Regions from separate parts of the Rhodoferax sp. EU05-FHT12H12 genome, predicted to be linked through region 3. Evidence: predicted binding sites of a transcription regulator. Region 3 holds the regulator's gene; each other region holds the start of a gene.
What was found. Region 3 encodes FNR, which switches genes on or off when oxygen is low (the NO sensors DNR and NnrR bind a similar motif). Its sites were predicted from a motif close to TTGATNNNNATCAA; they were not measured.

Region 1: clpB (ATP-dependent chaperone ClpB) is a predicted target of FNR. The motif match lies at 1,607-1,620, and genes of this name have one in related genera.
Region 2: AC3WS7_RS13635 (universal stress protein) is a predicted target of FNR. The motif match lies at 1,513-1,526, and genes of this name have one in related genera.

Annotation. Positions count from the first base shown of each region.
Region 1 covers NZ_JBYTDI010000001.1:654,033-657,563, reverse strand. Annotated here, with positions in the region: gene AC3WS7_RS03055 (alkaline phosphatase D family protein) at 1-1,574, shown strand, start outside; gene clpB (ATP-dependent chaperone ClpB) at 1,721-3,531, shown strand, end outside.
Region 2 covers NZ_JBYTDI010000004.1:295,379-298,909, reverse strand. Annotated here, with positions in the region: gene nhaD (sodium:proton antiporter NhaD) at 1-998, shown strand, start outside; gene AC3WS7_RS13635 (universal stress protein) at 1,011-1,445, opposite strand; gene AC3WS7_RS13630 (TRAP transporter small permease subunit) at 1,672-2,211, shown strand; gene AC3WS7_RS13625 (TRAP transporter large permease) at 2,279-3,531, shown strand, end outside.
Region 3 covers NZ_JBYTDI010000001.1:72,169-75,699, forward strand. Annotated here, with positions in the region: gene ccoG (cytochrome c oxidase accessory protein CcoG) at 1-1,386, shown strand, start outside; gene AC3WS7_RS00325 (FixH family protein) at 1,396-1,671, shown strand; gene AC3WS7_RS00330 (hypothetical protein) at 1,689-1,925, shown strand; gene fnr (fumarate/nitrate reduction transcriptional regulator Fnr) at 1,926-2,645, opposite strand; gene hemN (oxygen-independent coproporphyrinogen III oxidase) at 2,842-3,531, shown strand, end outside.

The DNA.
Region 1 (3,531 bases), 580 kb from region 3:
CCGTGGCCGATCTGCGCGTGCCCGCCGACTGGCTGGGTGCCATCACCGTCGCCATGGTGAGCCTGCACCGCATTGCTGCCGATGCACCCGCCGATGGCGCAGCCCAGGCGCTGCATTGGCCCGATGTGTGGGGCGCACCAGTGACCGTGCAGGATGTGGCGCACAGTGCCGGGCGCAGCCCGGTGCCTGCGGTGCCACCGTCGGCCGAGGCTGCACATGCGGACTACCGGCAAACCCTGGCACAGGGCCAAGGAGCCGCCGGCTGGGAGTTGGCCCCGACAGCCACCGCCGTGCCGCACGCGGTAGGCCATGGTGCGCTGCAGCCCCTGCCGCTGGACCTGACGCTGGACGACGCCGTGGCCCTGCTGCGGCCCCTGGCCGCGCTGGTGCGCGAGCAGCGCGCCGTGGCACTGCGCGCGCAGCCCGGCACGCTGTCACGCGAGCGCCGCAGCCTGCGCTGGATGCGCGACTGCGTGCTGCGCCTGCAAGCGGATGTGTTGGCCCCCCAAAACGGCCTGCGTTTTGTGGCCGCCACCTGCCGCCACCCAGGCATCACCGCGTTGGAGGCTGCCCGCAGCGACCACACTCTGCAGCAGCTGGCCGAGCGCCAGCGGCAGGCGCCAGCTTCGCTGATGTGGATGCTGGGCGACCAGATTTATGCCGATGCACGGGCCGGCCTGGCCTCCAGCAGCTCGCCCATCGAGTCGTTGCTGCCTCGCTACCGCGAAGCCTTTGGTTCGGCGGGCTTTCGCCAACTGGCGCGCAGCCTGCCGTTCTACATGGCCATGGACGACCACGAGATTGCCGACAACTGGAGCCGCGACGAAGAGCGCCTGGGCACGGCGCGCGCCGTGCTCACGCGCAATGCACTGAGCGCATTTGCGGCCTTCCAGCGCGCCCATGGCCCGGCACCGCTGGGGCCGCAGGGGCACGACGGAGCGGTTTCGCACGCGGCAGCGGCATTTCTCTCCCTCAACACCCGGGTGCACCGCAACCGTGCCTTGGGCACCGAGCGGCGCCTGCTGGAGCTCGGCCAGTGGCCGGTGCTGGAAGCCTGGCTGCTGCAAGAGCAGGCGCGCGGCCACCAGGCCAAGTTCATTGCCACGGGCGCGGTGCTGGCACCGGGCCTGGTGCAGGGGCTGGGCCGGCCCTCACCGCGGTCCACCGACAACTGGCAGTTTGCCGAAGGCGACCGCCAGCGTGTGCTGGACTTCATTGCCACGCAGCACATCAGCAACGTGGTCTTCCTCTCGGGCGATTACCACTGCGCGGCCAGTGCCACCATCACCTTCAGCCACAGCCCGGTCAAGGCCTACGCGCTGGTCGCACCGCCGTTGCACGCGCCGCTGCGGTTTGCCAACGTGGCCGCCAGCGATGTGCTGGCGCAGGAGACGGTGCCATTGGCGGGCGGCAATGCGCAGATTGAAGCGCAGGCCTGGAATGGCGACGGCTGGCTCGAGTGCGAGCTGGCGCCGCTGGCCAGCGGCGGCCAGCGCTTGCGCGCCAGTTTCAGCATGCGCCGTTTTGATGTGAGCACCCTCGACCAGGTGGTGACCGAGTGGACCCTGGCCTGAATGGCGGACACCGGCGCGAGGGGCAGGGCGGTTTGATGTGGATCAAACTGCCTGCCAATGTCCGCTGGCGCACGGGCGCTGGCCTTGAAATGGGGCACCATGGCCCCAAGCTGGTTGTCATTCCATAAACCGTCGCGGGAGCAGCAATGCGAATCGAAAAACTCACCACCAAATTCCAGGAAGCCTTGAGCGAAGCCCAGAGCTTGGCCCTGGGCAATGACAACCAGTACATCGAGCCCGTGCACGTGTTGGCGGCCATGATCCGTACCGACGATGCTCCCAAGGCCCTGATGAACCGCGCCGGTGTCAACGTGGCGGGCCTGCTGGCTGGGGCCGAGGCTGCCATCAAACGCCTGCCCCAAGTGCAGGGCCATGAGCAGGTGACGGTGGGCCGTGACATGGTGAGCCTGCTGCAGGCTTCAGAGAAAGAATCCATCAAACGCGGCGACCAGTTCATTGCCGGCGAGCTGTTTTTGCTGGCACTGGCCGACCACAAGGGCGAAGCGGGCAACCTGGCCCGTGCCAACGGACTGACCCGCAAAGCCCTGGAGGCTGCCATTGAGGCGGTGCGCGGCGGCCAGAAGGTGGACAGCGCCGACGCCGAAGAGCAGCGCGAGTCGCTCAAGAAATACTGCATCGACCTGACCGAACGCGCCCGCCTGGGCAAGCTGGACCCGGTGATTGGCCGAGACGACGAAATCCGCCGCGCCATCCAGGTGCTGCAGCGCCGTACCAAAAACAACCCCGTGCTGATTGGCGAGCCCGGCGTGGGCAAGACCGCGATTGTGGAAGGCCTGGCCCAGCGCATCGTGGCCGGTGAGGTGCCGGATAGCCTGAAGGGCAAGCGTGTGCTGAGCCTGGACATGGCGGCGTTGCTGGCCGGTGCCAAGTTCCGTGGCGAGTTTGAAGAACGCCTGAAGAATGTGCTGAAAGACCTGGCCAAGGACGAAGGGCAGACCATCGTGTTCATTGACGAGCTGCACACCATGGTGGGGGCCGGCAAGGGCGAGGGTGCCATGGATGCCGGCAACATGCTCAAACCCGCGCTGGCCCGTGGCGAGCTGCACTGTGTGGGCGCCACCACCTTGGACGAATACCGCAAGTACATCGAGAAAGACGCCGCGCTGGAGCGCCGGTTCCAGAAAATTCTGGTGGGTGAACCTACGGTGGAGGCCACCATTGCCATTTTGCGTGGCCTGAAAGAACGCTACGAAGTGCACCATGGCGTGGATATCACCGACCCCGCCATCGTGGCCGCGGCGGAGCTGTCCAACCGGTACATCACCGACCGCTTTTTGCCCGACAAGGCCATTGACCTGATCGACGAGGCCGCCAGCAAGATCAAGATCGAACTGGACTCCAAGCCCGAGGTGATGGACAAGCTGGATCGCCGCTTGATCCAGCTGCAGATCGAGCGTGAGGCCGTGAAGCGCGAGAAAGACGAGGCCTCGCTCAAGCGCCTGGAGTTGATTGACGAAGAGATCCGGTCCCTGCAAAAGGAGATCGCCGACCTGGACGAAATCTGGAAGGCCGAAAAGGCCACCGCCCAGGGCAGCGCCCAGGTGCGGGAGGAAATTGACAAGTTGCGTACGCAGATTGACGGCCTGACCCGCAAGGGCGACCTGGCCAAAGTGGCTGAACTGCAATACGGCAAGCTGCCTGAGTTGGAGAAGCGGCTGAAGGAGGCGCAGGAGAAAGAAGCCGGCAAATCCAAAAACGGCGAAGGTGCCACGCGTCAGCTCTTGCGCACACAAGTCGGTGCCGACGAAATTGCCGAGGTGGTGAGCCGCGCCACCGGCATTCCCGTCAGCAAGATGTTGCAAGGCGAACGCGACAAGCTGCTGCAAATGGAAGACAAGCTGCACGACCGCGTGGTCGGGCAGGACGAAGCCATTGCCGCCGTGGCCAACGCCATCCGCCGTTCACGCTCGGGCCTCTCCGATCCGAACCGCCCCAC
Region 2 (3,531 bases), on a different contig from region 3:
GCCTGTCCAAACTCATGTGGCTGGTCGGTGGTGTGTCTTTCTTGCTGAGTTCCATCCTGGACAACTTGACCACCACCATCGTCATGGTGTCCCTGATGAAAAAACTGCTGGACCGCCGCGAAGACCGCCTGTTCTTTGCGGGCATCATCGTCATCGCCGCCAATGCAGGTGGCGCATGGACGCCGATCGGTGATGTCACGACCACCATGCTCTGGATCGGCGGGCAAATTACTGCCACAGAAATCATGAAGGGCTTGTTTTTCCCTTCACTGGTCAATCTGTTGGTGCCCTTGGCCGCAACCAGCGCCTGGCTGGGCCAGCGTCGGGTGATAGCCCCCCAGCAACACACAGATGACATTCCATTCGAAACCAGCACATTCGAGCGCAACCTGATGTTTTTTCTGGGCCTCGCCATTCTTGTGATGGTCCCTGTGTTCAAGACGGTGACACACCTGCCCCCTTTCATGGGAATTTTGCTGGGTCTGGGCCTGCTCTGGCTGGTGGGTGACCTCGTGCACCGCAAAGAAGAAGACTTGCGCAAGCAACGCCTGACCCTGGCGCGCGCCCTGACACGCATCGACATGAGCTCCATCGTTTTCTTCATCGGCATTTTGCTCAGCGTGGCCGTGCTGGAACATGCCCACGTGCTGTCGTCCATTGCACACTGGCTCGATGCCACCGTGGGCCGGCAGGACGTGATTGTTTTGCTGATCGGTCTGGTCAGTGCGGTGGTGGACAACGTGCCCCTGGTGGCGGCCAGCATGGGCATGTACAGCTTGGCGCAATTTCCAGCGGACAGCTTTTTATGGGAATTTCTGGCCTATTGCGCAGGCACTGGCGGCTCTATCCTGATCATTGGCTCCGCCGCGGGCGTGGCAGCCATGGGGCTGGAGAAAATTGATTTCCTCTGGTACGCACGCAAAATCAGCGGCCTGGCATTGCTGGGCTATTTTGCCGGAGCACTCACCTACATGGCCCAACAGCATTGGCTGGCCTGAGCCAGCGGTGTTTCAACGCAGGACCAATACAGGAATGTTTGTCTGCGCCAACACTTTTTGGGTCTGACTGCCCACCAGCAAACGCTCCAAAGCACCGGCCCCATGGGTCCCCATGACGATGAGGTCGGCCCCGGTGGCGGACGCAGCGTTCAAAATGCTCTGGCACACGCTACGTTCTTGCTCAATGCGATGATGGGCCTCGACTGCGTATTGGCGAACAATGGCCAGTCCAGCGTCAAGCCAATGCTGGGCAGCGGCCAGCGCGGCCTGGTGCCCAGGCTGGTCCTCGGCCCGATAGGCACTACCGCCCAAACCTAAAGGATAGGGCTCCAACGCGCTGACCAGCGTGACAGAGGCACCCAGCGCCTGTGCCAATGCGGCACCTTTGGCCAACGCACGGGCGGAGGCCTCTGAACCATCGGTGGGCATGAGAATATGTTTGAACATAAAAACCTTTCGCTGTGATCAATGCAGGAACGCAATCGCAATGTATCGGTACACCGTCCGCGCCATCCTGACGCAGGTCAACAAGCCTATCCCAACGGGGCTTAAGGGTAAACACCAAGTCTCTGCGTCAGGTTTTTTACAGGGGATTTAAGGCACTATCCCCGTGTCGATCAGGCAGGGTACGACCTTGCTCTGGTCCATCGCAATTACAGATTGGAGACTTCCCGTGGCAATCCTCTTGAAACTCGCACTCGGCATGGACTGGGTCAGCGAAAAGTTCGGTACGCTCGCATCCTGGACCGTGTTATTCGCAGCGCTGATCAGTGCCGCCAATGCCTTCGTGCGCTACGGGTTCGACTGGAGCTCCAACTCCTTCATCGAAATCCAGTGGTACCTGTTCGCCTACATGGTGATGGTGGGTGCGCCACTCGTTCTCAAACTGAACGAACACGTCCGTGTTGACCTGATCTACGGAAAGATCAAAGGAAACAAGCCGGTCTATGTGGACCTGCTCGGCCTGGTGGTGTTTCTGTTGCCCGTCATCACCTTGCTGATGGTTCTGTCCTGGGGCTACTTTGTCAATTCCTGGACCTCGGGTGAAATGTCGCAGAACGCCGGGGGCCTGATTCGTTGGCCCGCCGTTTTGGCCATGCCGCTGGGCTTTGGCCTGGTACTCCTGCAAGGTCTGGCAGAAATCATCAAGCGCGTGGCCTATTTGCAAGGCAAGTACCAAATGGACACGCACTACGAAAAACCTTTGCAGTGAGCCGCTCGTCAGCTGCCACGCCCTTGCCTTGTAAGCATGCCCCCGTTTTGAGATTCAGGAACTAGATATGCAAATGGAACACTTCCCCCCCATCATGTTTGCGGGGCTGGTCATCATCATGTTGATCGGCTTCCCGGTCGCCTTCTCGCTGGCGGCACTGGGACTTGCCAGTGGCTTCTATGCCATCGAGATGGGCTGGTTCCCCGCCGCCTTCATGGGCAACCTGCCCATCTCCATCTTCTCCATCCTGAACAACGAATTGCTGCTGGCGATTCCATTTTTCACCTTCATGGGCACCATCCTGGAGAAGTGCGGCCTGGCCGAAGACATGCTGGACTCCATGGGTCAGCTGTTCGGCCCCATGCGCGGTGGTGTGGGCTACTCGGTCATCATCGTCGGCTTCATCCTGGGAGCCATCACTGGCACCGTGGCAGGCCAGGTGATCGCGATGGCGTTGATCTCGCTGCCGGTGATGATGAAGTACAACTACAACATGCGCTACGCCACCGGCGTGCTGGCCGCCTCGGGCACCATCACACAACTGGTGCCACCCTCGCTGGTGTTGGTGGTGCTGGCCGACCAATTGGGCCGCCCTGTGGGTGACATGTACAAGGGCGCCTGGGGCCCCTCGCTGATGCAAGTCGGCATGTTTGCTCTGTACACCTTCCTGCTCACGCGCATCAAACCGAACTACCTTCCCGGGATTCCTGTCTCCGCACGCACGCTCAACGGTTGGGCCCTGTGGAAAAAGTGCCTGCGCGGAATCGTCCCCTCCGCCCTGCTGATCTTCACGGTCTTGGGCTCCATGGGCGGCCTGCCCTTCCAGAACCACGCGATTGCAACCCCTACCGAAGCCGGTGCCATGGGTGTAGTGGGCGCGATGATATTGGCAGGCATGTCCAAACGCCTGACAAAAGCCCTCATCTGGGAGGCCATGGCGGGCACCATGCGCCTGACCGCCATGGTGGTGTTCATCCTGATCGGTTCACGTGTCTTCAGCCAGGTATTCCAGGGGGTAGACGGCGCCAAGTGGGTCGAGCATCTGCTCACCGGCCTGCCCGGTGGTCAAACCGGCTTCCTGATCGTGGTGAACGTGTTTGTGTTCTTCTTGGCGTTCTTCCTGGACTTCTTTGAGATCGCCTTCATTATTGTTCCCATGCTGGCACCTGTGGCCGACAAGATGGGGATCGACCTGATCTGGTTCGGTGTGTTGTTGTGCGTGAACCTGCAAACCAGTTTTATGCACCCGCCCTTCGGTTTTGCGCTGTTCTACCTGCGTGGCATTGCCGACACCCTGTTCAAAGACAAACGCATTCCTGA
Region 3 (3,531 bases):
GCCGATGCAGAAATGGTGGCCTTGTACGAGGCGCACAAGAAGATCTACCCGCGCAGTGTGTCTGGGTATTTCTCCAAGTGGCGTTGGGCGCTGGTGTTTCTCACACAGCTCGTGTTTTATGGTTTGCCCTGGCTGGAGTGGGGCCAGCGCCAAGCCGTGCTCTTTGATCTGGGGGCGCGGCGTTTCTATATTTTCAATCTGGTTCTCTACCCGCAAGACTTTGTTTACCTTACCGGGATACTGGTGATTTCCGCCTTGGCGCTGTTTTTGTTCACAGCGGTGGCAGGGCGTTTGTGGTGTGGTTATGCCTGCCCGCAAACGGTGTACACCGAAATTTTTCTCTGGATGGAAAAGCTTGCCGAAGGCGACCGTTCCGCCCGCATGCGCCGTGATGCAGGCCCCTGGAATTGGGACAAGGTATGGCGCAAAGCAGCCAAACAGGGCATGTGGGTTGTCGTGGCGTTGTGGACCGGGTTTACCTTTGTGGGCTACTTCACCCCCATCCACACCCTCAGCCAAGAGGTTTTGCAATGGGGCTTGGGTCCCTGGGAAAGTTTCTGGATTCTGTTTTATGGTTTTGCCACGTATGGCAATGCCGGTTACATGCGCGAGCAGGTGTGCAAATACATGTGCCCGTATGCCCGTTTTCAGAGTGCCATGTTCGACAAGGACACCCTGGTGGTGACCTATGACCAAGAGCGTGGAGAGCCCCGTGGCGCGCGGTCGCGCAAGGCAGATCCCCTGGCCCTGAACCTGGGGGCCTGTGTGGACTGCAGCCTGTGTGTACAGGTGTGCCCCACCGGCATCGACATCCGCAAGGGCCTGCAGTACGAGTGCATTGGCTGTGGCGCGTGTGCGGATGTATGCGACACCGTGATGGACAAGATGGGCTACGCCCGGGGACTGGTGAAGTACTCCACCCAAAATGCGGTGAGCCAACACTGGACCCGTGCCCAGACCATTCGCCATGTACTGCGCCCCCGGGTGCTGGTGTACAGCGGCATTTTGTTGGCGGTGGTGGTGGCCATGCTGGCGAGTTTGGCGCTGCGCTCGCCGTTCAAGGTGGATGTGGTGCGTGACCGTGGCACGCTGGCGCGTATCGTGCAAGGCGGCAAGATCGAAAACGTATACCGCCTGCAGATCATGAATGCGACGGAGCAGGACCAGGACTTCCGCATTGGCGCCAGCGGGATAGAGGGCATCAGCATCCAGTTGGACAGCCCTACCGTTGCCATTGGTGCTACCCAGGCGCGCTGGGTCGCGGTCCGGGTGCAAGTGCCATATGAGGCCGTCCCCGCAGGCTCACACGCCATCCAATTTGAAGTGGCCGATGCGGAGCACAAGATGGCCGTGACCGAAAAATCGGTGTTTATCGTTCCCCGTTAAGGATTCACCATGGACTCTCCTTCTATCTCCTCCCAACCCTGGTGGCACTTTGGCCACGTCTGGTTGGTGTTGTCTGGCCCGGCCATTGTGGTGGTCGCCGGCTTCGTCACGCTGTACCTGGCCATGTCCGGTGCAGACCCGGTGGTGGACCAAAACTACTACCAAAAGGGCATTGAGATCAACCGTACGCTGGAAGGTGCCCCGGAGAGCCTGGCGCCCGCCATGCAAGCGCGTAACCACGCTGCGACGGGCGTCAAAGCGCCTGTGGCCCAGTCCAAACCCTGATTCCCAAGAGGCGCACCATGCCCAAAGTCAAATGGACAGCAATTGTGTGGCCTGCTTTTTTGACGGCGTGTTTGCTGGAGGTGTTGGTGTTCGCGTTTGTCGACCCGCATGAGTTGCACTGGCTGGGGCGGCCTGTGGAGTTCTCGCGCCAGGGTGTTTACACCGTGGCGTTCTTTGTGTTTTGGGTGATCGCGCTGGTCGCCAGTGGACTGGCAGCACTGCTGTGTCTCAGCCCTGCAGAGGTCAACGACTGATCAGTTGCAGACTTTAGGATTCACGATGTCTTTGAGGGCATCGGTGTTCAAGATGCGCACGTGACGCTGTTTCACTTCCACGATGCCGTCTTCCACAAACTTTGAAAAAGTGCGGCTGACGGTTTCGAGCTTGAGGCCGAGGTAGCTGCCAATTTCTTCGCGCGTCATGCGCAGTACCAACTCCGACTGCGAGAAGCCGCGTGCGTGCAACCGCTGCACCAGGTTCAACAGGAAGGCGGCCAGGCGCTCTTCGGCGCGCATGCTGCCCAGCAGCAGCATGACGCCGTTCTCCCGCACGATCTCGCGGCTCATGATCTTGTGCACGTGGCGCTGCAGTGCGTTCACTTCGCGTGACAGTTCTTCAATGCGCTCAAAGGGCATAACGCAGACTTCGGCGTCTTCCAGCGCCACGGCGTCGCAGGTGTGGTGATCGTTGACGATGCCGTCCAGACCAATTACTTCACCCGCCATCTGAAAGCCGGTGACCTGGTCACGCCCGTCCTCCGAGGCCACGCAGGTCTTGAAGAAGCCGGTGCGAATGGCGTAGAGGCTGGTAAAACGCTCGCCATTGCGGAAGAGGGTGCTACCCCGTTTGACTTTGCGGCGGCTGGCCACCACATCGTCAATCTTCTCCAGTTCGCTGGGGCTCAGACCCAGGGGCATGCAGAGTTCACGCAGGTTGCAGTTGGAGCAGGCGACCTTGATGGTGTGCGGGCTCAGGGGCGCGGTTGGTACGGGCGTGATGGCAATGTGCGCATGCGCCTCGCCTGGTTTGCCGGATGGAGTGCTTGGTTCAAACATGTGGTTCCCCTGATGCAAGTCAATTATCCGCCTTGGCACCCATCGCGGGCTTGATCTGTATCAATGTCCGCCGCGGGCGTTTGGGCGACATTTGTGATGCCAGTTTGGAGTATCCATGAACGCCGTCCTCGACACCCCGCCCATCTCTGAAAATTTGTTGACCCGTTTTGACGTTTCGGGGCCGCGCTACACCTCCTACCCGACGGCAGACCGCTTTGTCGAAGCCTTCACCGCGGATGACTATGCCCAGGCACTGGCCCAGCGCCGTAGCGGCGCCGCTGCCTTGGCGCTACCCTTGTCCCTGTATGTGCATATTCCCTTTTGCGAGTCGCTATGCTACTACTGCGCCTGCAACAAAATCATCACCAAGCACCATGACAAGGCAGCGACCTACCTGCGCTACCTGAGCCGCGAGGTGGACCTGCATACCGCGTGCATCGGTACCGGCCAGACCGTGAGCCAGTTGCACCTGGGTGGCGGCAGCCCCACCTTCTTGAGTGACGCCGAGTTGGGCGAGCTGATGGGCATGCTGCGGCGCAATTTCAACCTCGCGCCCGGCGGCGAATACTCCATTGAAGTGGACCCCCGCACCATTGACGCGCAGCGTCTGGACACCCTGGCCGAGCTCGGCTTCAACCGTCTGAGCTTTGGGGTCCAGGATTTTGACCCCGCAGTGCAAAAGGCTGTGCACCGCGTGCAGCCCGCTGAGCAGGTGTTTGCGCTGGTGGAGGCTGCGCGCGCGCGCGGCTTTGAGTCCATCAATGTGGACTTGATCTATGGCTTGCCCCAGCAGAGCCCTGAGTCG